Regions from separate parts of the Paenibacillus sp. LT-B23 genome, predicted to be linked through region 3. Evidence: predicted binding sites of a transcription regulator. Region 3 holds the regulator's gene; each other region holds the start of a gene.
The links. Region 3 encodes Rex, which represses fermentation and respiration genes when NADH is low (regulators of the CRP and FNR family bind a similar motif). Its sites were predicted from a motif close to TTGTGAAATATTTCACAA; they were not measured.

Region 1 (8,130 bases), on a different contig from region 3:
CGAGTGCACACGGGAGATTCATTGCTGGAGGTCAAGCTATGAATACTATGAAAAGACTAAATCAAGTCAATGGACCTCTGGTCATTCATGAGGTAATGAGTGAAGCGTTCCGCCCGTATGGGAGGCTGCTGACTCATTTCAATACGACAGAGCTTATCAAGTATGCAAAAGAAACCACTAGCGTCCCCAATCAGGGAAATCATTATGTACCCTCAGTTGCAGAACTCGAAGCCTTTGGTGTAATTCATCGGATTCAAGATGAGGTGTATGGGCAACTTCCGATTCAGGCTGGCTTTTGTGCAGGGCAGAATACAGGACTAACAGGGCTGGAATATCATCAGGGCAGCGAGGTGGTGATTGCCGCGACGGACTGTATCCACCTTGTCGGCAAAGTACAGAACATTGAAAATAATACCTATGATAGCGAAAATGTTCAGGCTTTTTTCCAGCCTAAAAACACAGTAGTTGAGCTATATTCAACGACACTTCATTATGCTCCTTGCAAGGTTGACAGTGAAGGGTATTTGACGATAGTGATCCTCCCGGCAGGAACAAATATGCCGCTTGAAACGGGAGAAGGTAGCAGGGGAAACCCATTGCTTACAAAGAAAAATAAATTTCTTATGGTTCATAGTACACAGACGGAAAAAATTGCAGCCGGGGTTCACCCCGGACTGCACGGCAAGCTGATGAATATTTTACCTGTTTGAGTCTAACGCAATAATTCATAAAACAAAGAAACCGCTTCTGGAGTATGTTGAATGGTATTTCCATTCTTCCAGAGGACGGTTTCTTTTTTAGGAAATAATCTATAAAATTTATAATGAGGAAGAGCATAGCAATTAGGTTGTTTTGCAGAAAGGAATCAGATGATCATGCTCATTCAGAAATTAAAATATGCACAAAACCTGACCACGCAAGAAAGACATATTATGGAGTACATTTTGGATCATCCCGAAATTGTATTCAAAGCGACGGCCCATGAGCTGGCCAGAATGACCTTTACCAGTTCTTCTACTATTGTTCGTTTATGCAAAAAGCTTGGCACCAAAGGATATCCAGACTTTCAGTTGCAACTGGCACTTGAATACCAGCCGAATCCTCAGAGAAACGAGCCGGAAGGAGAATCGGCGATTGAGCAAGGTAATCTGCCAGCTGCAATTGAAGCTTTACCATATCTGTATGAACAAGCACTGAGCAAGACACGCCAAATGTTGCGAGAAGATAGCCTGATAAAGATAGTACAGTGGTTGAAAAGCTCTGAGAGAATTGATATTTACGGAAGTGATAATAATTATTATCTGGCACAGCAGGCCAGTGCCAAATGGAACGAAATAGGTATCAATGCGGTAGCGCATAACAGTGCCAATTTTCATTACTTAAATAGCATCAGTCCCAATGTGCCGCCTATGTCCTTTGTCATCTCCCATACAGGGCAAAACCGAACCATGATAGAAGTAGCCAAAATATTGAGGAACAAGCACATGAGAATTGTGGCTGTTACCAGCAACAACAATTCTGCCCTAACGAAGTTCTGTGATGAAACGATTCTCACCTACGGTTACGATGAACGAATGCGTCTGTCCAAGCTGGCCACGATGGTTTCGGTGCTGTACATTTTTGACGTGTTGTATATGAGTACGATTCCTGAAGAGAGATAGGCGATAGACTACGAAAGATCTGCTCCAAATACAATATTGGCGTCTTTCCGTGCCTCTACCACGGTCTGGATCACGGAGCGACTGTAGTCAAGCAGCTCGTAGCAGCGTTTAAAATCGTTATTTTTATACAGGATATTAAAGGCCTCAAGCTCATAATAAAGAAGATTGCGGTTGGTCTGGAGGTTCAGCTCTTGCTCTGTCTCTCCAGTATACAGTAGAATCTGGCGGCAGCCGTTAGCCCCATTGACGACATGCAGGTAGCCCTTCTCTCCTTGAATCAGTACAAAATTCATGCTGTTCGTGTCTTTGCATCCCACGCATTCGGCAATAAATCCGGGATATTTCAGTACTAGAATTCCTGAAGTATCGATTCCGTTAGCATGCTTGTTGGCTGTATAGCTTACGGATTGAGGCGAGCCAAATATATTCATCACAAAATGCAGGTTATAAATATTAATGTCCGTCAGTGCGCCGCCTGAAAATTCAGGATTGAACACATTGGGCGTTTCACCGCTCAATAACTGATTGTACTTTCTGGAGTACTGGCTGTAATTGCATTGGATGAATTTGATGGTTCCCAGCTTGGACAATTGATCTTTAAGCAATTGATAATTTGGCAGATGGATTGTCGTAATGGCTTCGAATAACATCAATTTGTTTTGCTGTGCAAGTGCAATCAGAGATTCTGCCTCGTGCAGCGTTGAAGTAAATGGTTTCTCACAGATCACATGCTTGCCATGCTGAAGCGCACGATAAGCATGATCGAAATGTAAGCTGTTAGGGGAGGCGACATATACAAAAACAACATTCGGGTCAGCGAATAAAGCTTCAAGGTCCGTATAAATGGAAGGAATATTGTGTTTTTCGGCCAAGGGCTTAGCCGTTTCTTCTTTACGGGAATACATGGCAACACATGTAACGTCCTCAATCTGATTTACCGCTGATAAGAAAGCATCGACAATTGAGCCAGTGCCTATGGTTGCAATCTTCATATGAATACACCTCTTTGTTTTTATTTTGTACTTTTGGCAGTAGCTACTCCAAGATTTAGAACGCCGAGCACGTACAGCACTTCCTCGTCTTTAATAGGCTTTTCTTTGTTATATTTAATCGCTTGATACAACTCTTCATATAAAATGCCGTAATCAGTCACCTCCGAAGGCACGCGTTCCGTATGTTCTGTACCCTCCTCGTCCACGTAAGAAAGCACGCCCCAATTGTCCTCGGCCTCCGGTTCGAAGGATACAAGGGTGGGTCCTTGCTCATTTTCCCCAGGATAATAAATGCTCCTCACATCATAGTGTACTTGATCTGCTTTGCCGTACAAGGAGATAAGCTGGTCAATGGTATGAACGGCTAAACCGTGTAATAACCCAAATCCTTTTTGTATGGCTTGCGGGCGAAAATAATCATAGTGGGACTGAATTTCGATAATATTTCCTAGTTTTCCGCTTTCAATAACTTTTTTTAAAGTGAGAAAATCACCGTCGTATCTTCTGTTCTGATTAGCCATAGCAATAAGATTTTTATCTTTTGCCAGATTGAATATTTCTTGCGCTTCCTCAGGGCTTGAAGCGAAAGGCTTCTCGACAAGCACATGCTTGTTGTGTTCAAGCGCAAGCTTGGCATAATCATAATGACTGTCTACGTGGGTGCATATAACGACTAATTCAATTTCATTATCCTCCCAAATCTCTTGAAGATTCGTTGTAAAGCCTATGGCAGGATAATAGCCTTCTCTCTCGGTATCTCCTATCCGGTCTTCTTCCCTGCGGTAAATCGTTTTGACCTTGACATGGCTCTGTCTTTCCAGATAAGGCAAGTGATAATTAACTACACTGTTTCCAAATCCAATCATTGCAGCGGATATCATAAAGGTTCACTCCTGTTCTTATCTTAGAGATATCGTAGCACTGAGGACCAGCTTGGAGAACGGTGTAGATGGATATTGGCAAACGCTTTCGTAAAAAGGTTAAGGAATTATCATTTATGAAATTTGATTTCAGGCTCTTACTTTTATCCCTTGAATTTGAATAGGGAAATCCCTAAACATTTATAATTTGAACTGTATTGTGACTGTAATCACATATAGCTCAACCTGCTGCATTAGAATAGAAGCATAAGCAATGTTCATAAGAACGTAGGAAATCTTGTCGAATGAATGGAGGACCGGTACATGACAAACGGTAAACAAAAGCTTGTTGTTATTGGAAACGGTATGGCCGGCATCAATACGGTCGAGCAAATTTTAAAATTAACGGATAAATATGAAATTACGGTTCTTGGAAATGAGCCACATCCGAACTATAACAGGATCATGCTTTCTTATGTTCTGGAAGGTAGTAAAACCATTGAGGATATCATATTGAACGATTTACAATGGTACGAGGATCAAGGGATTTCTTTATATACAGGGAAAACGGTGCGGAGCATCGACGGGGAAAGAAAGACGATTCACACTGAAGACGGACTTGAAATGGATTACGATGTAGCTTTGGTAGCCACCGGCTCACAATCGTTTATTTTGCCTATTCCGGGAAAAGATCTACCGGGGGTCGTTGGTTTTCGCGATATCGCCGATTGCTCGGCAATGCTTGACGCGGCGAAAACCTATAAAAAGGCAGCTGTCATTGGCGGAGGACTATTGGGGCTGGAAGCGGCTAAAGGTTTGGTCAATCTCGGCATGGACGTTACTGTCGTTCATTTAATGGAGGATCTGATGGAACGTCAGTTGGACCGGGAAGCCTCTACAATGCTGAGGGCAGAATTGGAACGTCAGGAAATCAAATTTGCTATGCAAATGCAAACTGCAGAGGTGTATGGTCAAGATCGGGTACAGGGGCTGCGGTTTTCGGACGGAAGCGAACTGGAAGCGGATTTGGTCGTTATGGCCGTCGGGATCAAGCCTAATATTCAGGTTGCTGTACAAAGTGGTATGGAAACGAACCGTGGAATTGTGGTCGATGATATGATGAGGACTTCAATGCCGGATGTTTATGCTGTAGGGGAGTGTGTCGAACACCGCGGGATCTGTTACGGTCTGGTTGCGCCGCTTTTTGAACAGGGAAGTGTAATTGCAAAACATTTGGCAGGTGCGGATACCGAAGGTTATACGGGATCGGTGGTTTCTACCAAGCTCAAAATTTCAGGAGTTGATGTTTTCTCGGCTGGCGAATTCATAACTCACCCTGAACATACGGTGATTGTAGCAAAGGATGAGTGGAAGCGCACATACAAAAAAGTGCTGCTTCGTGAAAACAGGATTGTCGGAACTGTACTGTTCGGAGATGTGAGCGAATCTGCTAGTCTTCAGAAATATGTGCGGCAGCAAACGTTGATGACGGATGAGATATATGGACAGATCATGGGTACCGGATGCAGTAAAGACGGGGCTAAGACCTTATCTGCCGAAACCATGGCAGATGATGAAATTGTCTGCGGCTGCAACGGTGTGACCAAAAAGGCAATTGTCGATGCGATCAATGAAAATGGACTGACCACAGTCGACGAAATTAAGGCATGTACCGGTGCCACACGTTCCTGTGGAGGATGTAAGCCGGTCGTTGAACAAATTCTCCAGTATGTTCTTGGAGACAGCTTCAAGACGACAGCCAAGCAAGGAATATGTGGCTGCACAACATTGAACCGGGACGAGATTGTAACGGCTATTAAAACCAAGGGTCTTACAACGACGCGTGAAGTCATGAATGTGCTTGGTTGGCATAATGATGAAGGATGCTCTAAATGCCGCCCGGCGCTGAATTATTACTTGGGTATGATGAACCCGGATACCTATGAAAATGAGGAAGATTCCCGTTTCGTCAACGAGCGGTTGCACGCTAACATTCAAAAAGATGGAACGTTTACAGTTGTTCCAAGAATGTACGGCGGTGTAACAACTCCAGAGGATTTGAAGAAAATAGCTGATGTTTCTCTTAAATACAACGTTAAAGTTGTTAAAGTAACAGGAGGACAGCGGCTAGATTTGATTGGTGTCCGTAAAGAGGATTTGCCTAAAGTATGGGAAGAACTCGATATGCCGTCGGGATATGCCTACGCGAAATCTCTTCGTACAGTTAAAACCTGTGTTGGATCGCAATTTTGCCGTTTTGGCACACAGGATTCCATGGGAATGGGAGAGTTGCTGGAACGGAAATTTGAAAGATTGGATTTTCCGGCAAAATTTAAATTAGCGGTCAACGGGTGTCCCCGCAACTGTGCGGAATCGTGTACGAAGGATATCGGGATTGTAGGCAATGATGGAGGCTGGGAGATCTTTATCGGTGGAAACGGCGGTATAAAAGCGCGGTTGGCTGATTCGCTCTGTAAAGTGAAGACGGACGATGAATTGATTGATATTGTGGGAAGCGTGATGCAACTGTACCGGGAAACAGGCCAATATCTGGAACGTACTTCGGAATGGGTCGAACGGACCGGCCTTGAAGAGATACGGAAGGCTGTCGTTCACGATGTAGATCACCGCAAAGCTTTAATAGAACGGATCGAATTTGCACTGCAGCAGGTTGAAGATCCCTGGAAAAAGATCATCAACGATGCCGATTCACGCAAAAATTTATTTGAAGTAGTTACACCGTCTGTTGTGTGAATGCTTTTTAAATATGCCTTAAGAAGGGAGCAATCAAGCGAATGATCAAGCATGCTGAGTGGCTTATCGTCGGTCACAGTAAGGATTTTCCAAATAGAATTGGGCGGACGATCCGGTTGGATGATAACGAAATTGCAGTTTTTCGCACTTCAGAGAACAAGCTTTATGCTGTTGAAAATTCCAGCCCGCATCCCAAAGGAGGGCCGCTTACCGAAGCGATGGTATCCGGTCATTACATTTATGATCCGCTATGTGATTGGAAGATTGATTTGGAGACAGGGATCGTTCAAGAGCCTGATCACGGACAAATTAAAACATTCACTATTCGGGAAGATGGAGAAGAAGTGAAAATATCACTTTAATGCAAATAAAAAAAGGCTCGGCAGGAACAAGTCCTGCTGAGCCCTTTTCGTCTTGGATCAGGTAATGGTAATGCCTGCGCTTGCATAACCCACAACGGTATTCACAAGAGAAACCCCCGTAGCAGTCGCGGAGAAGACCAGGAGCAGACGAGTTTGTGCAGTTACCGGTATTGCTAATCCTGTTGTGATACCACTGGAAATTGTACCCAGGGTAACGATACCTGTGAGTGGTGGTGCTAACGTAACGATAGCTCCGGGAACCGCTGTAAAGGTATTGTTAGGTGTAGGCGAACTGAACAACTGGGCAGTAATCGTTGAGGATGAACCTATTAGAGTAAGCGCAGCCGTTGTACTAAAATAACCGGCAATCGATGTTATGACGCCATCCCGTGGAACGGAGAAAGCAAAGTTGATCAGTGGACCGACAAGCGTACCTGTCAGGTCTATGGTTCCACCCACAAGGCTAATGCCTGTTGCCGAGCTTCCGAAGCCGATTAGACTGGTAGTACCCACCAAGCCGCCAGCAATGGTTGTCAAAATCGCAGGTCCGCCAGAAGCAAACGGAATGATCGCTCCCGAACCCGTGGCTCCAGTGGCGCCTGTGGCTCCAACAGCGCCCGTGGCCCCGGTAGCACCCCCGGCAGGTCCTGCCGCGCCTGTAGCTCCTGTAGCTCCTGTAGCCCCTGTAGCCCCGGTGGCTCCAGCAGCCCCGGCGGCTCCTACTGGCCCAGCGGCGCCGATAGGCCCGGCGGCTCCAACAGGTCCGGCAGCCCCAACAGGCCCGGCAGCCCCAACAGGACCAGCAGGGCCAACTGGACCTTGTGGTCCTGCCGCACCCACAGGTCCTGGTCCACCGACAGGACCTGGTGCACCGCCCGGTCCAACAGGTCCGGCAGGCCCTCGTGGCCCGGGTGTGCCTGACGTGCCTCCCAATGCAATACTGATAGCCGTCCCGGCACTTCTGATAGCACTGATCAAACTGTCTTTAAGGGCAGGGTCAATGGTTTCCTGCAAAATAATAGACAACAAGATATCCAGTAGTTGTTGCAATGTGGTTCCAACGCCGATCGGAGAGAAAGGGGTGGCTTCCGACGCTACGATAGCCAGTTCCAACGCCGCCAGTAAATCTGCTTTAACGGGGCCTTTAAGTTTTAAGGTATTCGCCAGAGCTAATAACCGGCGTAAAATCTGTTGCAATGAAGATACATTAGCCGCAGAGGGATTAGCGAAAACAAGCGGGATGATCGCGATTAATTCCTGAATCAGCTTGAGAAGTTCTTCCGTTTCTCTGCTAACTTTAGGTGGTTTGCAATCCTCTTCTTTTTTTGAAGCACCACTGAACCTGAACGGTTTTCTGTGTTTCATGTTCAAATATCTCCTCCTCACATTTCTCCCTACTGTAGAGGTGACAAGTGGATCATCGCCCCCGTTTCGCAGATATTAACAATATATTTACTGAAGCGAAAAGGGTGAATCACCACACAAAAATTATTATTGGAGG
Region 2 (8,130 bases), on a different contig from region 3:
GGCAAAACGGCCTGCTGTCCGGCGTTGCAGCCAGATCATCGTATGCCTCGCAGCAAAAGCCGCGAAAAACAACGCCAGTGGCGGCCAAGCCATCACCAGCAGATTTTTATCAAATAAAATCGTAACAGCCTTTGCCAAAAAAATCGCTTGTGCAATCACAGCGGCCCCCTGGGCCAGGGAAAGGGCGGCCAGCAGCAGCATTACCGGCCGAATGCCCTTTAATCCAAACCATGCTTTATCCATTAGTATTCCAAATGATCCTTTTCACTGAGACGCTTATGGAAAACAAAGTAGCTCCACGCCTGATAAGCCAGCACAAAGGGTAAAAGCGTTGCTGCAACAATCGTCATGGCTTTCAGTGTGTAATGACTGGAGCTTGCATTATATATCGTCAAATCAAATGCACTGTTGATCGAACTCACCATAAATCTTGGGAACAAGCCGACGAACAACGAAACGAATGTCAGCAAAATGATAGCTCCCGTCATCCCGAAGGCCCAGCCTTCGCGGCGCTGCTTCAGGAAATACCATGCCAGCACATAGGCGACGATCCCCACTGCAACTGCGGCATACATATAAGGGCCACGACGTGCGAATACATCTGTTGCAAAATAAGTCCACATCACCATACCCGCGAGCAAAACACCTAATATCGGAAGGAATTTTGACGCAATCACACGAGCACGATCCCGCACTTCTCCAATCGTACGCAGGGAAATAAACGTCAGCCCATGCATCAGGCACATCCCAACTACAGTCAGTCCAATCCATACCGTATATCCGTTAAACACATCGGAGAATCCGGCTTTTAAGTCCATGTTTTGCTGAATAGGTACACCCTTTATCAAAGCCGCAAAAGCCATACCGAACAGCATCGGCGGCAGAAAGCTGCCCATCAGAATGCATGCATCCCACGTCCCTGTCCACCATTTTCCTTCTGCCTTACCCCGGAACTCAAAGGAAACTCCGCGTAAAATCAAACCAAGCAGAATAAGTACAAATACTAGATAATATCCGCTGAACATGGTCGCATACCAGTGCGGGAAAGCCGCGAACATCGCACCTGCTGCTGTGATCAGCCATACTTCGTTAGCATCCCAGAATGGACCAATCGTATTGATCATCAAACGTTTTTGTTGATCATTACGCGGTACCAGACCTGTAGCCATACCCACGCCAAAATCGAAGCCCTCCAGGAAGAAGAAGCCGGTGAACAGCACAGCAATTAATAAGAACCACAAATCATTTAACGACATTGGTGTCACCCCCTTGAGCAAATGGATCATGGATTACCGTTTCCTGATGTGGTTCGATATCCGGACCTTTGCGAGCCGTACGGACAAACAGGAACGCCAGCACACCGGTTAAAATTAAATACAATGCGGTAAACGAGATCAGTGAGAACAGCACTTCCCCTGCCACAACGGTAGGTGAAACGGAATCCTTGGTTTGAAGTAAACCAAAGACCGTCCAAGGCTGACGCCCCACTTCTGTCATGATCCAACCCGCGGTATTTCCAATGAATGGAAGAGATATGCCGAGCATCATCAAACGGAAGAACCAACGATGCGAGCCCTCCAATTTTTTACGGAATGTCAGATAAGCTCCGTACAAAGCAAGCACAATCATGGCACATCCGGCTGCAATCATAATGCGGAAGCTCCAAAATGTAGTACGTACCGGTGGGATATAGTTGCCCGGTCCGTAAGCTTGTTCATATTGTGCCTGAAGCTCATTCATCCCCAGTACCGAGCCGGACAGTTTGTTATAGGACAACAAACTCAGGAGATAAGGAAGCTTAATTTCAAAGCTGTTTTCCTTCTTTTCAGGGTCAATACCTGCGATAACCGTCCAAGGGGCCGGGTCACTACTGTTTTCCCATAGCCCTTCACTGGCAGCCATCTTCATTGGTTGTGTTTCCACCAAATATTGAGCCTGTCCATGACCAAACATCGGAATCAGCATCGAACTAATCAATGCGACAATAATACTTACTTTGAAAGAAGGCTTGAAAAAGTCCAGATTCTTCTTGTGCATCAGCTTCCATGCGCTAATACCCGCAACGAGAAAAGCACCTGTCGCAAAAGCTGCAAACAGCGTATGTGGAAACTCCCATAACAGTTGTTCGTTCGTCAACAGAGCGAAAAAATCTTTCATTTCTGCGCGACCGTTATGAATCTCGTATCCTACCGGACGCTGCATGAATGAGTTGGCTGCCAAAATCCACAGGGCGGACAGCATCGTACCGATGGATACCAGCCACATACAGGTTAAATGGACTGCTTTGGACAGCCGTTCCCAGCCGAATACCCACAATCCGATAAAGGTTGATTCCAGGAAAAAGGCAAGCAGTGCCTCAATCGCCAGCGGCGTACCGAACACATCTCCGACAAAACGGGAGAAGTCAGACCAGTTCATCCCAAACTGGAACTCCTGCAAAATCCCGGTGACCACGCCTACTGCAAAGTTAATCAGCAAAAAAGTTCCCCAGAATTGAGCCATTTTTTTGTACAAATCATTTTTTTTGATTACATACATGGTCTCCATAATTGCCACCAACAACGACAATCCAATGGAGATCGGCACATAAACAAAGTGAAGAATTGTGGTGGTTGCAAACTGCAACCGTGCCAATTCTAATACGTCCATGATGTTATTCCTCCCCCTGCGCTTCTCTTCAAAATGAATGTTAATAATTAGGTTCTGAAGCCTTCCTTCATCCTTGTGATAGTATTCACATTATTACATATGGAACAATCACTTTTTATGAATAGCCCCCTCAGGCATCTTCATTACGGAATCTCATGACCCGGCTTAAGAATATCATCATTATATAGAATCGCTTTGAAGGAAATAGAATCGAAAGTGTGAACATCGTGTCAAAGCTGTGTCGTAATGATGACAAATTTATGAAAACAACTCAAATCTTCTAGTTAGTGTGACATTTTCGATTGATCTATCCAAATTTTTTCCATGAAAAAAAGCCTCTCTTCGTTCGGAGACTTTTGCTCCGACATGTGTAAGAGAGACTTCATCAATTTAACCTATGGGAGCCCATCAACTGCCATCCGTCCCTTCGTTCTTCTGAACCCGATTACGGTAGGAGGAAGGCGACATCCCCGCATATTTTTTGAATTTGCCATGAAAATAATCGGCATTGGCATATCCGACCCGTCCTGCCACCTGATGCACCCTGATTCCCTGTGCAAGCAGTTCCCTTGCCCGCTCGATCCTCACCTTATCCAGGTAAGCGTTAAAGGCTTCGCCTGTATGACTTTTGAACAATTTGCCCAAATAGCCGCTGTTGTAATTAAACATATCCGCCAACAGCTCCAAGCGCAGGTTCTCATCATAATGGCTGTGAATGAAATCAATCAATTGTTTCATGATCGTTTCTTTACCGCCCGAATCGGTCTGACCAATCCATTGCAGCATATGCTCCAGCGACCGATCCACCAGCTCACCCAAGGTTGAATAAGCATATACATCCGTAATCAAGCGCGAATGCTCCTCCAGTACCGTCCGGCTCTGCTCCTGTCCAGCAGCATACTTGTTCAGCGCCAAGGTAAATGTCTGTGCAAACGCCCCCTTGATTGCAGCTTCTGTACGATAGATCTGAGGAAATTGGACCTCCATTTCCTTCAATACACGTATTGCAGCTTCACGATTCGCCATATCCAGCGCGTAGTATAGCTTCTCTGCATAACGCATAGGGTCCGAGGTTTTATCAGTCGTTTCGCACATTTCCTCGTCCGAAGTTTCCAAATCATGCAGGTCACGGGTAAGCATCACCCTTTCCGCACGGAACAGGAAAGTACGCTCCAGTAGACGCAGCGCCTGCTCAAAAGAGCTTGGAATATCATGTAGTCTGCCCACCGGATCACCAGCAGCTACGTATATTTCCGTTGTCCACGGCTTTAGTGCCTGTCGCCAGGAAGCCAGCAGCCGAACAGCATCTTCTTCTGTTTCCACCGTGGCAGGGAGTAACAAGCCTGTATAAATTCCGGCCTCGAATACAATCCCCCTACCCTGCTCCTGGCACATTTCCGTTAGCTGCAGCTTTGCTGCTGACTGCCGGGCTTGCCGATCCCAGTCAGGTATCCGCAGATCCAGCAGTACGACCTGATAGCTTCCCCAATCCAAAGCGGGTGGCGCTGGATGCTGGTCAGGATGTTCAGGAAACAGGAGGGTTTCGATCCAATCGCGCTCATGGGGAGGCGGGCTCCCCCACTTGCCGTCTTCTTTTTCGCTCTCAATGCTTCGCCGTACCCGTTTCAGCTCTGTCGTCATTTCTTCTTCGTCCACAGGTTTCAATAAATAACCATCCACACCAAAGCCCATCGCCTGCCGCGCATAATCAAAGTCCGCATAACCGCTTAAAATGAGAAAATGAAACGGCTCGCCGTTCATTTCACGTATGCTCCGTATGACCTCCAGCCCGCTCATCCCCGGCATACGAATATCAACAATGACCAGCTCAGGCCGGTGCTCCTTAAATTTATCCAATGCCTCGCGCCCGTTCCCTGCGGTATCTATAATATGGAAGCCGCAGTCCCTCCAATCAATAATGGAGGTCAATCCTTCACGGATCGCAGGCTCATCATCCACAATCATCGCTTTATACATTCGACTCCTCCTCCCTGGGTATTGAAAAGGTTACGGTTGTTCCTGCCTGCGGTACGCTCTCAATGTGCAGACCATAACGTTCGCCATACATCAGCGTCAGACGCTGGTGAACATTGTGCATCCCGATACTGCTCCCTTCCGGCTCATCCTTGCCCATTATACGGTCTAGCAGACGGGACAACTGCTCTGCTTCCATGCCAATCCCATCGTCAGCCACTCTTATTTGCAGCTCTCGTAGCTCCATCGAAATATCGACTTTTACGGTAACGGGTTCTTCCTTGTTTTCAAGGCCATGAATAACCGCGTTCTCTACCAGCGGCTGTATGATTAATGGAGGAATGGACATTTCCTCAGCGCTTTCTGCCAAATTCACTTCATAGACCAAACGATTTCCAAACCGGAACTGCTGAATTTGTAAATAGGATCGTACCATATCCAGTTCCTGACGCACCGTCGTTTTACCGCTGCCAATCTCCAGATTCCGCCGCATCAATCTGCCAAGCAATCGTACCGTCGTTGCAATCTCCGCTTCCCCGTTCAGATGTGCCTTCATTCGAATGGACTCCAGCGCATTAAACAGGAAGTGCGGGTTAATCTGGCTGGCCATCATCTTTAGTTTGATATCCTTTTGCGCTATTTCGAGCCTGTTATTTTTCTCACTCGCTTCATAAACCTGCCCCATCAACTGACGGATGCTGGCAACCATATAGTTGAACCGGCGGGACAAATCCCCAATTTCGTCCATCCCCTCCACGCTGGACACGACATGGAAATCCCCCGCAGCCACCTTACCCAGCTCATGGCTCAACCGCTGTAATCTTTTGGTGATCAGCCAGGAAATCATCGTAATTAGAACCAATGCCATGACCAGCACCGCAAGAACACATAATGCGCCAATCAAGCTGATCCGGTTCGCTCCCTGTACAATGTGTTCCGTCGAAAACACCGAAATAATCGTCAATCCGCTCACACTGGAGGCTGGCAGCAGCTCATCCACAATAATGTTCGAGGATTTCCCGTTTATTTTCGCTTCATATATACCCTTGCCCGCACCCTGTACATCAAAGCCCAAATGCAAATCCGCCAATGTTTGACCCACGGACTGTGTATGGGTAGCCGCGACCACAATTCCGTTACGATCCACAATCAGCGTTTCAAACGGTTCCTTGCTTAGCATATTGTTCAGCTCCGTCTGACTCAGCGCAATCATCAGAACTCCCTTGGTGTTGTATTCGGGAAAGGGAATTTGCCGCACCAGACTCAGCCGGTTTACCGGGTTATCCTCCTTATCCTGAATATAAAACCAGTTAATCGCCGTCCCCTTCAAGGCCGTCTGGAACCACTTCTGCTGCTCAATACCAGAATCTACAGGGATAAATTCCAGATTATTGACAAGCGTCGGATTATACGAATAAAAACGGATGGTCGCAATCTCTCTATACTGCTGTACATACTCATTAAAGTCCTTGTATTGATGATACGCATTCATCAGCTCTACCATGCCCGAATAACGGCGGTTCGCCATCTCCCTCAGCCTTTTATCGAACATCAGACCATTTGAAATATCCGTGGGTACGCGCAATAAATTCGCAGTCTGGCTCTTGATCTTTTCCACGTTGTTCACCGTTTGGGCAATTGCACTGTCCAAAGCCTGCTCCCGTAAATAAAAGGTGACACAGCCACCCACCACCAGCACCGGGATCATGACAATCAGCACGTAGGAGAACAGCAGCTTATTTCGCATACGCATATTATTCATCAGATGCCGAACTCCACGATACATGCCATTCCCCCCGTTAGATAAGCGCTTACATTATTATGTATTCCTTAACTCACCGCATCACGATGTACATGAGTCCAGTTTAAAGCTTCGCAACATCTATATCTATATTTTTTTGCAAAATAAAAATGTGGCGAACAGAGTCACCACACTTTATAGATCATGAACTATTCACGCACAAAAGGTTCGATATGCACACCCTGCGGCAACTTTTGAGGATCGTCCGGGTTAATACGGTCATAGAACATGATGCCGTTCAAATGGTCCATCTCATGCTGTACCACAATCGCCGCGTAGCCCTTGAGGGTCAGTAGCTCCTGCGTTCCGTCCAGCAAATTGGCCTTAATGCGAATTTTTTCATAACGCGGGACATATCCGGGTATGTAACGATCCACTGACAAACAGCCCTCGCCCTGTTCCAAATAAATCATGGACGTCGAATGGCTGACCAGCTTGGGATTAAACAGTGCATACTCTACCGTTTTGTCTCCATCCTGATAATAGACAGCACACATTCTTTTGTTCAGACCCACCTGATTGGCTGATAGTCCCACACCTGGACGCAGATCATAACGAGCTGCCAGCTCTTCATTTTGACTATTTTTCAGATAATCCATCATCCACTGCATCTGTTGAATATCCTCTTCACGCAGCGGCAAGCATACCGGTTCAACCTTCGTACGCAAAATCGGCTCCCCTTCACGTACGATATCCTTCGTGAGAAGCATCTCCATCGGTTGATTGCTCATTCATCAGCCTCGATTCATTTTAATAAATATACTTCCATGTAATCCTGCGAAATATGGGTAAAATTCTCGGTTTTACTTCAAGTTTTATCCCATAAATTATATCTATTAATGAAATGAATTGTCAAAATAAAGCGGTATATGGAGCGGGAGGTTGCGTATTAGAGACCGCTACGCGGGCGGATCATTCTTACGATCGCTGTTGCCCCCGGATTTCCTATTATTTTTTCAAAGGTAGAAATCCGGGGGCAAAGGCGAACGCTATCGCTTCTTCAGAACGATTCCGCCCACTTCGCTGCTGTTTTCGTTACACGGTCATTTTTAAACAAACTGTTTTTGAAAGTCTGAATAATCCAGTATCTTCTATTATTACGACATAGAAGATACCCCACTCTGTTAGTTTAAGTCATTAAATATTCATTGCCTTAATTGCTTATCTAATTAAATCATACCTTTGCTCTATATAGCACTAAACAAAAAACCTCCTAAACCAATTAAATGGCCAGGAGGTCTTGAAAAATTTCGGTGCAATTAGAGATTACTCTCAATACTCAATAGCTTTTCCCTACATTAAGACGGCTGTTCCAGTGCATCCGGTGTATCGCTGAACAGCTTCGCCTTGGGATTAGGCTGTGTCCAGGTGTTATAGTATTGCGAGTTTTTGCCGTACGAATTATCAATCACGACATGCGGCATGTCGAGCAGGCAGGCCAGGATATGACCATGCAGCCGTGAGGTGCGAACCTCGCGGTAAGAGCTGAACAGCGTAACCGCTTTGTTCATGAGGTGGTCGGTGTACTTGTACCAAAAGGTACGTGTAGGCAGCGGACCGCCGATTTTCTTGTCCAGACGGTAAAACTTCTGGAAGTAGACGATCCCTTTCACTTCCAGCGGAGTGAACAGAGTATCCCAGTCCAGACGGTGGGCGGCATCTGCCTCGTCGTCGAATTGCTTTTGCCCTCCTACGGTTTCAATATC
Region 3 (8,130 bases):
CTGTCTCATCGCATAGATTGCCGCTTCGTTCATGACACTTTCCAGCTGTGCACCGGAAAACCCGTAGGATTCCTCAGCAATTTTGTCCAGATTCGCATCTTCCTGAATCGGTTTGTTTTTGGCATGGATTTTAAGAATATGAAGACGGCCCTTCTTATCAGGCAAATCCACTTGAATATGACGGTCAAAACGCCCTGGACGCGTTAAGGCGCTGTCCAGCATTTCTTTACGGTTTGTAGCTGCAATGATCAAAATGCGTGGAGTATCTGCCGAATAAATGCCGTCCATTTCTGTCAGCAACTGATTCAAGGTTTGGTCATATTCACGCTGCTGTCCACCCTCACGCTTGCCGCCAATCACGTCGATCTCGTCAATAAAAATAATGGCATTTTCTTTCTTTTCCTTGGCTGCACGAGTGCGGGCCTCCCGAAACAGCTCACGGACACGGCCTGCACCGACACCCACGTACATTTCAACAAACTCACTGCCTGAAGCGGCAACAAATACGGAATTGGTATAGTGCGCTGCTGCCTTCGCCATCAATGTTTTCCCGGTTCCCGGAGGGCCTGTAAGCAAAACACCTTTTAATGGACGAATGCCAAACTTGGAAATTTCATCATGCCGATTCAAAAAATCCAGCGCTTCGCGCAGCTCCTGCTTGGCGCTTTCTTGCCCACCGATTTCCTCAAAAGTCAGCTTGTCCGGGCCATTCTTTTTGCGTTTACGTTCTTGCCCGGCCCCTACAGCCAAGCCTCCACGTGCATGCATGAGCATTAACAAGCCGCTGAGCATCAAACCTGCGATAAGAAAAGGGATAATATTCACCCCGATAAAAATGAGAAATATAATGGTCACCGGCACAATGCCGATTAGTGCTTCCTTGATCCATCTAGGCATTAGACCATACCCCCATTTGCTGAGATTGACGTGGCAAAACGATAAACTTGGTCGCTTTGCCTTCGCTGAGTCGGATATAGACGTTGTTTGAATCCATATCGGTATCGGCCTCGATACCGGCTTTTTTCTTTTTCATCTGCTCGACGGTAGATGAAATTTGGGTGTATTTTTTATTTTCCATCGCTTCCGCTACCGGAAACATAGCCTCAGACCACCACTGGTTCAACGCTGGATTAGAATGATCCGCAATTTCCAGCTTAACTGTACGGCTGCCAATGATGGACTGTCCTTTTTGCTTAACTACATTGACCAATCCGGCGACATCTGCCTGCGGTTTGAGATCCAGATTCAAAACAACCTGATCCGGTTTAATATCTATTTGAGCGCTTGTCACGCCGGGATATTGGGAAACCAGTTTTTCCAGAGGACTTTGCATTGTAACCTGACGGTAAATGAACCATCCTCCAAACAACAGCGATGCTGCCAGAACCGCCGCAACAACGATAGGAACTGCACGAAATTTCAAATAACATCCTCCTCTCAAAATGTGAAAACCCAGAAGAAACGGGACGAATGTCAACAAACAACCAGACTGCATGATCTTACAATGATCCGCAAGTCTTTTTCTATCATTTTTGTCTATCACTTATAAAATATAGTATATCATAACGTATATCTAATATCGAAGGCAATGTGTGGGTGAGTTGTGGTTGGGCAAAATCATTGGTTATGGCTGTAATGTGTGACGCTGCGTGTAGGATTTGATCTTACGATCGCTGTTGCCATAGGATTCTTTTGATTAAATAAAACATTTAACGGTTAGAATCCCATGACAAAGGCGAACGCTATCGCTTCTCCAGATTCAAATCCTCCACTCCGCTACTGCACAGCCATAAAAGAATATTTCGCCTTATGAGGAAAGTTGGGTAGGTAAATATGCTTCGCTGGCTTGCAGCCAAGCTTAGCTTGAGGTGATAATAAAAAGACGTAAATACGAATTTTATCGTATTTACGTCTTTTTATTATTTATTTTGGCTTTTGATTGATCTTTATCATCTTCTTTGTTTCTTTGCTATTTTACTTTTCTGCATTTTCTTTGTCTTCTTTTCAGCACCTATTACCTTAGGGAAGTAGCTGGCTATAACCATATTGAAACGAAATTTACTTGCACCATTATAGCCCTTATATTGCATGGCGACCTAATACTACGTTTATACAAGAGGTCTATTACCTCACTATTAAATCTTTTAAAGGAACATCATCCCGCCGTCGATCAGAGGGGATTGTCCTGTCATGTAATCGGAATCGGGGCTTGCCAGAAAGGATACGAAGGCGGATACGTCTTCTGGTGTAGACAGACGGCCAAGGGCAATTTTGCTGCCGAATTCCTTGGTTGCATCCCCTGTAGCTTCGCCTTTGGATGCCGTAATTTCTTTATCGATACCGCTCCACATTGGGGTTTGTACAATGCCGGGGCAGTAGGCGTTAGCTGTAATACCATATTGGGCATATTCCTGAGCGGCGGTTTGTGTCAGGGCACGAACCGCGAATTTGGTCGCGGAGTAAATACCGAGATTGGCATTACCAACATGGCCTGCCTGAGAAGAGGCATTGATGATTTTACCACCATGACCCAACTCCTTGAACTTGGCAGCGGCTGCCTGAATGCCCCAAAGCACACTGGTCACATTGATGTGGAACAGCTTATCAAAATCAGCCAGCGTAACATCCTCCAATAGCTTGGCGGGAGCAATCCCTGCATTATTTACAATGACATCAAAGCCACCGAGCTTCTCAGATGCTTCCTTTACAGCCGCAAAAACCTGATCCCGGTCGGAAACATCGACTTTAAGGGCAAGCGATCGCCCTCCTGCCTTTGTAATCTCACCAGCAGCACTTTGCGCTGTTTCTTCATTTAAATCTACAACCGCCACTGCGAAGCCGTCTTGGCTCAGGCGTAAAGCAATAGCCCGTCCAATCCCTTGACCTCCACCCGCTACTAATGCAACTTTCCCATCCACTTTTCCCATGTCCATGAATCTCCTTTTTGTACAAGTAGTCATGATAACATAGCCACAAAATTATGGGTTACGTTAGTCTGCACCTATAATTAAACCATTATAAGGAAAAAATTATTATGATCTATGTAATATACTTCATATTTAACCTGTTTAAGGGAAATTCAAGTGATAGTTGAGCTTGAAAGATACATGCGGAGCCACTGCGCAGGCGGATGGTGCTTCCCATCGCTGTTGCCCCCGGATTTCTTGAATGAGTACACATGGGTAGAAATCCGGGAGGTGATGCTTTCGAAGCGAGCTTTCCTACGGAAAGCTTTTAAAGCGAACACTACCGCTTGTACAGCACCATTCCGCCTACTCCGTTTTTATGTACATTTTCGAGTTCGGCTTATATAACATTTTTTAAGTTAAACTCAATCAGTCATTCCATGATAAACACTTACCCAACAAAAAAAGCTAAAAAAGACGCAAATACGAATTTAAACGTATTTACGTCTTTTTTAGCTTCAACCATTCAAACTAGCCATTCTTTTTATAAGACAATGTCTTCTAAATTCACATATCTTTTTTAGTAAAAACGATTTTCCAGTTCATACAGAATTAGTTTGGTGTAAAACCCAAAACGGAGACAAGCGCAGCGGCGTCCGTAGCCCCTACCCCCACCTCCCATGAAAAGATGGTGTTTGGAGTGACTCCATGGCGGTCAGCCAGCGGAGTGGGCCATTTGAATCTGAAGAAGCGAAGCGTTCGCCTTTGCCGCCGGATTTTCCCCATAAGAATCTAATCGAAAAAAATCCGGCGGCAACAGCGATCGTAAGATCAAATGGACTACGCAGCGCTCCTAACACTCCAATACCACCAATCCCCATTCTAAACACACTCTAGTAATTGGGCAAAGTATACTTTACCCCCACCGATCCCCCATCCGAGAAGCGATAAAAGGTATAGTAATGATGACTGCCGTCATCATAAAACAGCTGCCACACATATTGACCGTTAAACACACTCGGCTGAAGACTCACAATATCTGCACCCGGAAGCTGCTGCTGGATCATCGCCGTCATTTTTTGCTCGTCGACTCCGTTTTTCAGTAGCTCGGTATGAACACCACTATTATCTGTGACAGGTACATTCGGTTGGCCCTCCACTTTTTGAAAAGGAACCCACACCATAATATTTTCGTTCTGAGCATTTTCCCCTTGAACTACCCAATATACCTGATCCCACACCGACTTCCACGTCTGCGTCGTGCTGACCAGACCACCCGATTGCTTGGCCTTTACGATAGCGGCATTTCTCTCAGTCACCTGGTCTTGAGTAACATAGGAATAATACCAGAAAATGCTGACCAGGATCAGTATGACGGCCAGAATGGCGACCGCTATCCATTTCTTCTTATTTTTCAAACCTGTGCTTCCTCTCTAAGGGGATGTGACACCTGAATTAGCGCGACAGCAGCCCTTCAAAGGCGGCTTGGGCCTCATGCTTGATACGTTCCTCATCCATAGTCAGGCACTCTCCGTTTTTCACAACCTGACGACCGTCTACCCATACATGAGCCACGTCTTTGGCGCTTGCAGAATATACGGCATGGGAAATGAGATCCGTACGCGGCAAGAAATGCGCCTGATTCAGATCGAGCGCGATAAAGTCTGCCTTGTTGCCTGCTGCCAGCACTCCTACCTCTTTCAAGCCAATCGACTTCGCTCCGTACTCCGTTGCCAGACGCAACGCCTCACCCGCAGGAACTGCGGTTGGGTCGCCAGATACTCCTTTGTGAATGAGCGCTGCCAGACGCATTTCCTCAAACATATCCAGGTTATTGTTACTGGCGGGACCATCTGTTCCGAGAGAGACAGTAACGCCTGCACGCAGCAGGTCAGGAACTCTTGCTACACCACTTGCGAGCTTCAAGTTGCTGCCTGGATTATGCGAAACCGCTACACCACGTTCAGCCAGCAAAGCTATTTCTTCGTCATTCAAATGAACGCCATGGGCAACAAGCGATGGACGGGAGAAAAAGCCGAGCTTATCCAGATGTGCAACCGGACGCAAGCCGTAGTCGCGTACGTTTTGCTCTACTTCGGCAATCGTTTCGGACATATGCGTATGCAACGGTAAGTCCAGATCATGCGCTGCCTGTACGAATTTTTCGATAAACGCAGGCGGGCACGTATACGGCGCATGCGGAGACATCATGGTCGTAATTCGACCGTCTGCTTTTCCATGCCAATTACGCGCAAAAGTCACAGCCTCAGCCAGCTTGATCCGCTGCTCTTCCTCTGAACATAGTCCAATCGCTCCACGCATCAGACTGGCACGGATGCCGGACTCTTCAGCTACACGAGCCACCTCGTCCATATGATCGTACATGTCCAGGAAAGTCGTTGTACCGCCTTTCAGCATTTCCAGCACAGACAAGGACGTACCCCAGTACACATCCGTAGACGTAAACTTGGCTTCCATCGGCCACATTTTTTCCTGAAGCCATACTTGGAGAGCCAGATCGTCCCCATACCCACGTAGCAGAGACATCGCCGCATGACCATGTGTATTCATCAGGCCAGGTAAAAACAGCAGCCCGTTACCGTCAATCGCGTCCGTCTCTTCCTCACCCGCTGGCAAAGTCTCGCCAATGTAGGTGATTCGGCTATCCTCCACGATCATATAGCCGTGGATTACCCCGGCTTCCGGTCTGTTCACGGCAAAGGAGCCGTTTTTAATCATCCATTTATTCGCTGTCATGTTGCGTATCTTCCTTTCCGTCCTCCAAATAATAAGCAAGGCTTAACAAATCCGTTGTAAAATCTGTGGCATGTACCCGAATGTTTGCCGGTGTCTTGAGAGTAGTGGGTGCAAAGTTCAAAATTGCTCCAATCCCACTCTCAATGAGCCTGTCAGCGACGTGCTGTGCTTCAAAATCCGGTACGGTAATAATCCCGATCCGAATGTTTTGTTCTTTCACGGTCGCTTCCAGTTCATCCATCGGCTGTACGACCAGCGTATTGATCCTGGTTCCAACTTTATCTGGAACAGCATCAAATACAGCTACAATTTTCATATTGTCTTTTAAATAAGCATTATAATTCGAAAGGGCTTGCCCCAGATTACCTGCTCCGACCAATACCACGTTAATTTGCTGGTCGATTTTCAGGATATGGCGTATTTTCTCGATAAGATAAGTAACATCATAGCCGATACCCTTACGGCCAAAATCTCCAAAATACGCGAGATCCTTACGAATTTGAGCCGGATTCAGATCCAGTCTTTGTCCCAGCTCCTGGGAAGAGACCGTAGTCACCTCCCGTTTGTGCAGTGCATTCAGATAACGTAAATATACGGGTAACCTCCGTACGACAGCCTCTGAAATTTTATCTGATTTCATACTTGCTCCCCCTAATTGTAACGGACATGTTTAGATGTCCGTCCGTTATGCCTCTGTCTCCGGGGCGGATTGGAGCCATTCGGCGATGCGAGGCACCATTTGCTCCGTCGGCATATGCTCCATTTTTGGTCCCGGTAATGAGTACAAAAAATGCTTCCCGTAATAGGATTCGATCACACGCGTATCGTAAACGATAACGACCCCGTGGTCGCTCGCCGTACGTACCAAACGTCCAAATCCCTGTTTGAAGCGAATGACAGCCTGTGGAACAGACAGCTTCATAAAAGGATTTTTCTTCTGCTGCTGGAGTAGCTCACTTTTAGCCTCCAGCAGCGGGTGATTGGGCGGTTGGAACGGCAAGCGCACGATGGCCAGACACGTTAGCGCTTTGCCCGGAATATCGACGCCTTCCCAGAAGCTGCTGGTTCCCAGCAACACAGAAGCTTTGGCTTCCTGAAAACGTCGGGTCAGCTTGCTGCGGCTTCCACTGTCCACGCCCTGCCCCAGCACAGTGATGTCGCTGGAAGACAACGCCTCTTTAAGCGGCTCATACACCTGCCGGAGCATGCGGTAGGAAGTAAAGAGAACGAGCATTCTCCCCCGCGTCGCTTGAGCAGTCGCGCCTAGCGAGCTGACGAGCATATCTACAAAATGCTCATCTCCTACACTGCCCTTCACGCTCGGGAAATCCCTTGGAATGACTAGCAGCACCTGATCCCTGTAGTTAAAGGGTGACGGGAGCTGCGTAGTCATCAGCCGTCCTTGATCTGCGGCCTCCTGCAAGCCGAGCTGATCGGTCATGTACTGAAACGACTTATCCACCGATAAGGTAGCAGATGTCAGAATAATGCTTCTTTTTTTGTCAAAAAACATTTCTTTCAGCTGGCGGCTCACATCGACGGGCACCGCATAAAATTGCAGCGACTTGCTGCGGAATTGCCCGCTCGCTTCAAGCCAGTATACGGTCGTTTCATCATCCAGCCGTATGAAAAAGCGCAAGCTTTCCCTAATGCCTGCCAAATCCTTGAGCAGCCCCGTGATATCCGTAATGAGGCTGTCAGCCGCATAATCGTCATGTTCTTCCTTCACATCGAGCATCAGCTTGTCGCCCTTGCGCAAAATTTCGCTCATCGTTACATAAAGCTGATTTTCCAGCGCAGCCGCCTGATCCCACTTGGCAGGCTTGGCCGATGGCTTGAGACGGGAAGAAAACTGCCCTGTTTCGCCCGGTGTCGCATCACTTCGCTCTGGCAGCATGCCAAACAGCTTGTCGCTCAGCAAATCCCAAGACTCCTTAACCTCCAGCACGAGCGGATATAACTGGTCGATAGTAGTGGCCCAATCCGTCGACTTCTCATGCCCCGACTTTGCCAACTGCTGACGCAGCGAAGGCAATTGTCCGTTCTTGCTGTCCTTGAACAACCGGGTCAGCGTATGCACGAGTGTGAAATATTTCATATGCATGCCCAGATGCTTTCCAGCAACTTCCTCCAGGTGATGGGCTTCATCAATCACCAGATGCTCATAGCTCGGCAATAGCTGATGACTTGCTTTTACGTCCGTGAACAGCTTGGAGTGATTCGTAATAACCACATCCGCTATTCCCGCCTCATGGCGCGCACGATGATAAAAGCATTTGCGGAACCACGGACATGAACGACCAAGACAGGACTCGGAATCACTGGCCACCGTTTCCCAAAAATCTCCGCCACGATTACTCAGATTGAGTTCTTCATCATCGCCGGTTTCCGTCAACGTCAGCCAGACGATCATCTGGGCGGCTGTAATTAAATCTTCCTTCGGCGTTGCGAAGTCTCTTCTGTTTAT

Region 1: nirB (nitrite reductase large subunit NirB) is a predicted target of Rex. The motif match lies at 3,732-3,749, and genes of this name have one in related genera.
Region 2: ACWXW9_RS09875 (cytochrome ubiquinol oxidase subunit I) is a predicted target of Rex. The motif match lies at 2,723-2,740, and genes of this name have one in related genera.

What each region holds. Positions count from the first base shown of each region.
Region 1 is NZ_JBSQBM010000026.1:38,463-46,592, forward strand. It holds gene ACWXW9_RS24915 (beta-glucoside-specific PTS transporter subunit IIABC) at 1-42, shown strand, start outside; gene ACWXW9_RS24920 (DUF4867 family protein) at 39-710, shown strand; gene ACWXW9_RS24925 (MurR/RpiR family transcriptional regulator) at 876-1,661, shown strand; gene ACWXW9_RS24930 (Gfo/Idh/MocA family protein) at 1,670-2,653, opposite strand; gene ACWXW9_RS24935 (Gfo/Idh/MocA family oxidoreductase) at 2,674-3,534, opposite strand; gene nirB (nitrite reductase large subunit NirB) at 3,838-6,267, shown strand; gene nirD (nitrite reductase small subunit NirD) at 6,309-6,629, shown strand; gene ACWXW9_RS24950 (exosporium glycoprotein BclB-related protein) at 6,687-7,994, opposite strand; gene ACWXW9_RS24955 (hypothetical protein) at 8,042-8,130, shown strand, end outside.
Region 2 is NZ_JBSQBM010000006.1:112,030-120,159, forward strand. It holds gene cydD (thiol reductant ABC exporter subunit CydD) at 1-243, opposite strand, end outside; gene cydB (cytochrome d ubiquinol oxidase subunit II) at 243-1,256, opposite strand; gene ACWXW9_RS09875 (cytochrome ubiquinol oxidase subunit I) at 1,243-2,649, opposite strand; gene ACWXW9_RS09880 (response regulator) at 3,058-4,626, opposite strand; gene ACWXW9_RS09885 (sensor histidine kinase) at 4,619-6,409, opposite strand; gene def (peptide deformylase) at 6,574-7,155, opposite strand; gene ACWXW9_RS09895 (polysaccharide pyruvyl transferase family protein) at 7,723-8,130, opposite strand, start outside.
Region 3 is NZ_JBSQBM010000001.1:116,285-124,414, reverse strand. It holds gene ACWXW9_RS00650 (AAA family ATPase) at 1-897, opposite strand, end outside; gene ACWXW9_RS00645 (hypothetical protein) at 890-1,423, opposite strand; gene ACWXW9_RS00640 ((S)-acetoin forming diacetyl reductase) at 2,145-2,927, opposite strand; gene ACWXW9_RS00635 (hypothetical protein) at 3,572-3,796, opposite strand; gene ACWXW9_RS00630 (cell wall elongation regulator TseB-like domain-containing protein) at 3,800-4,324, opposite strand; gene ACWXW9_RS00625 (amidohydrolase) at 4,362-5,663, opposite strand; gene ACWXW9_RS00620 (redox-sensing transcriptional repressor Rex) at 5,650-6,303, opposite strand; gene dinG (ATP-dependent DNA helicase DinG) at 6,349-8,130, opposite strand, start outside.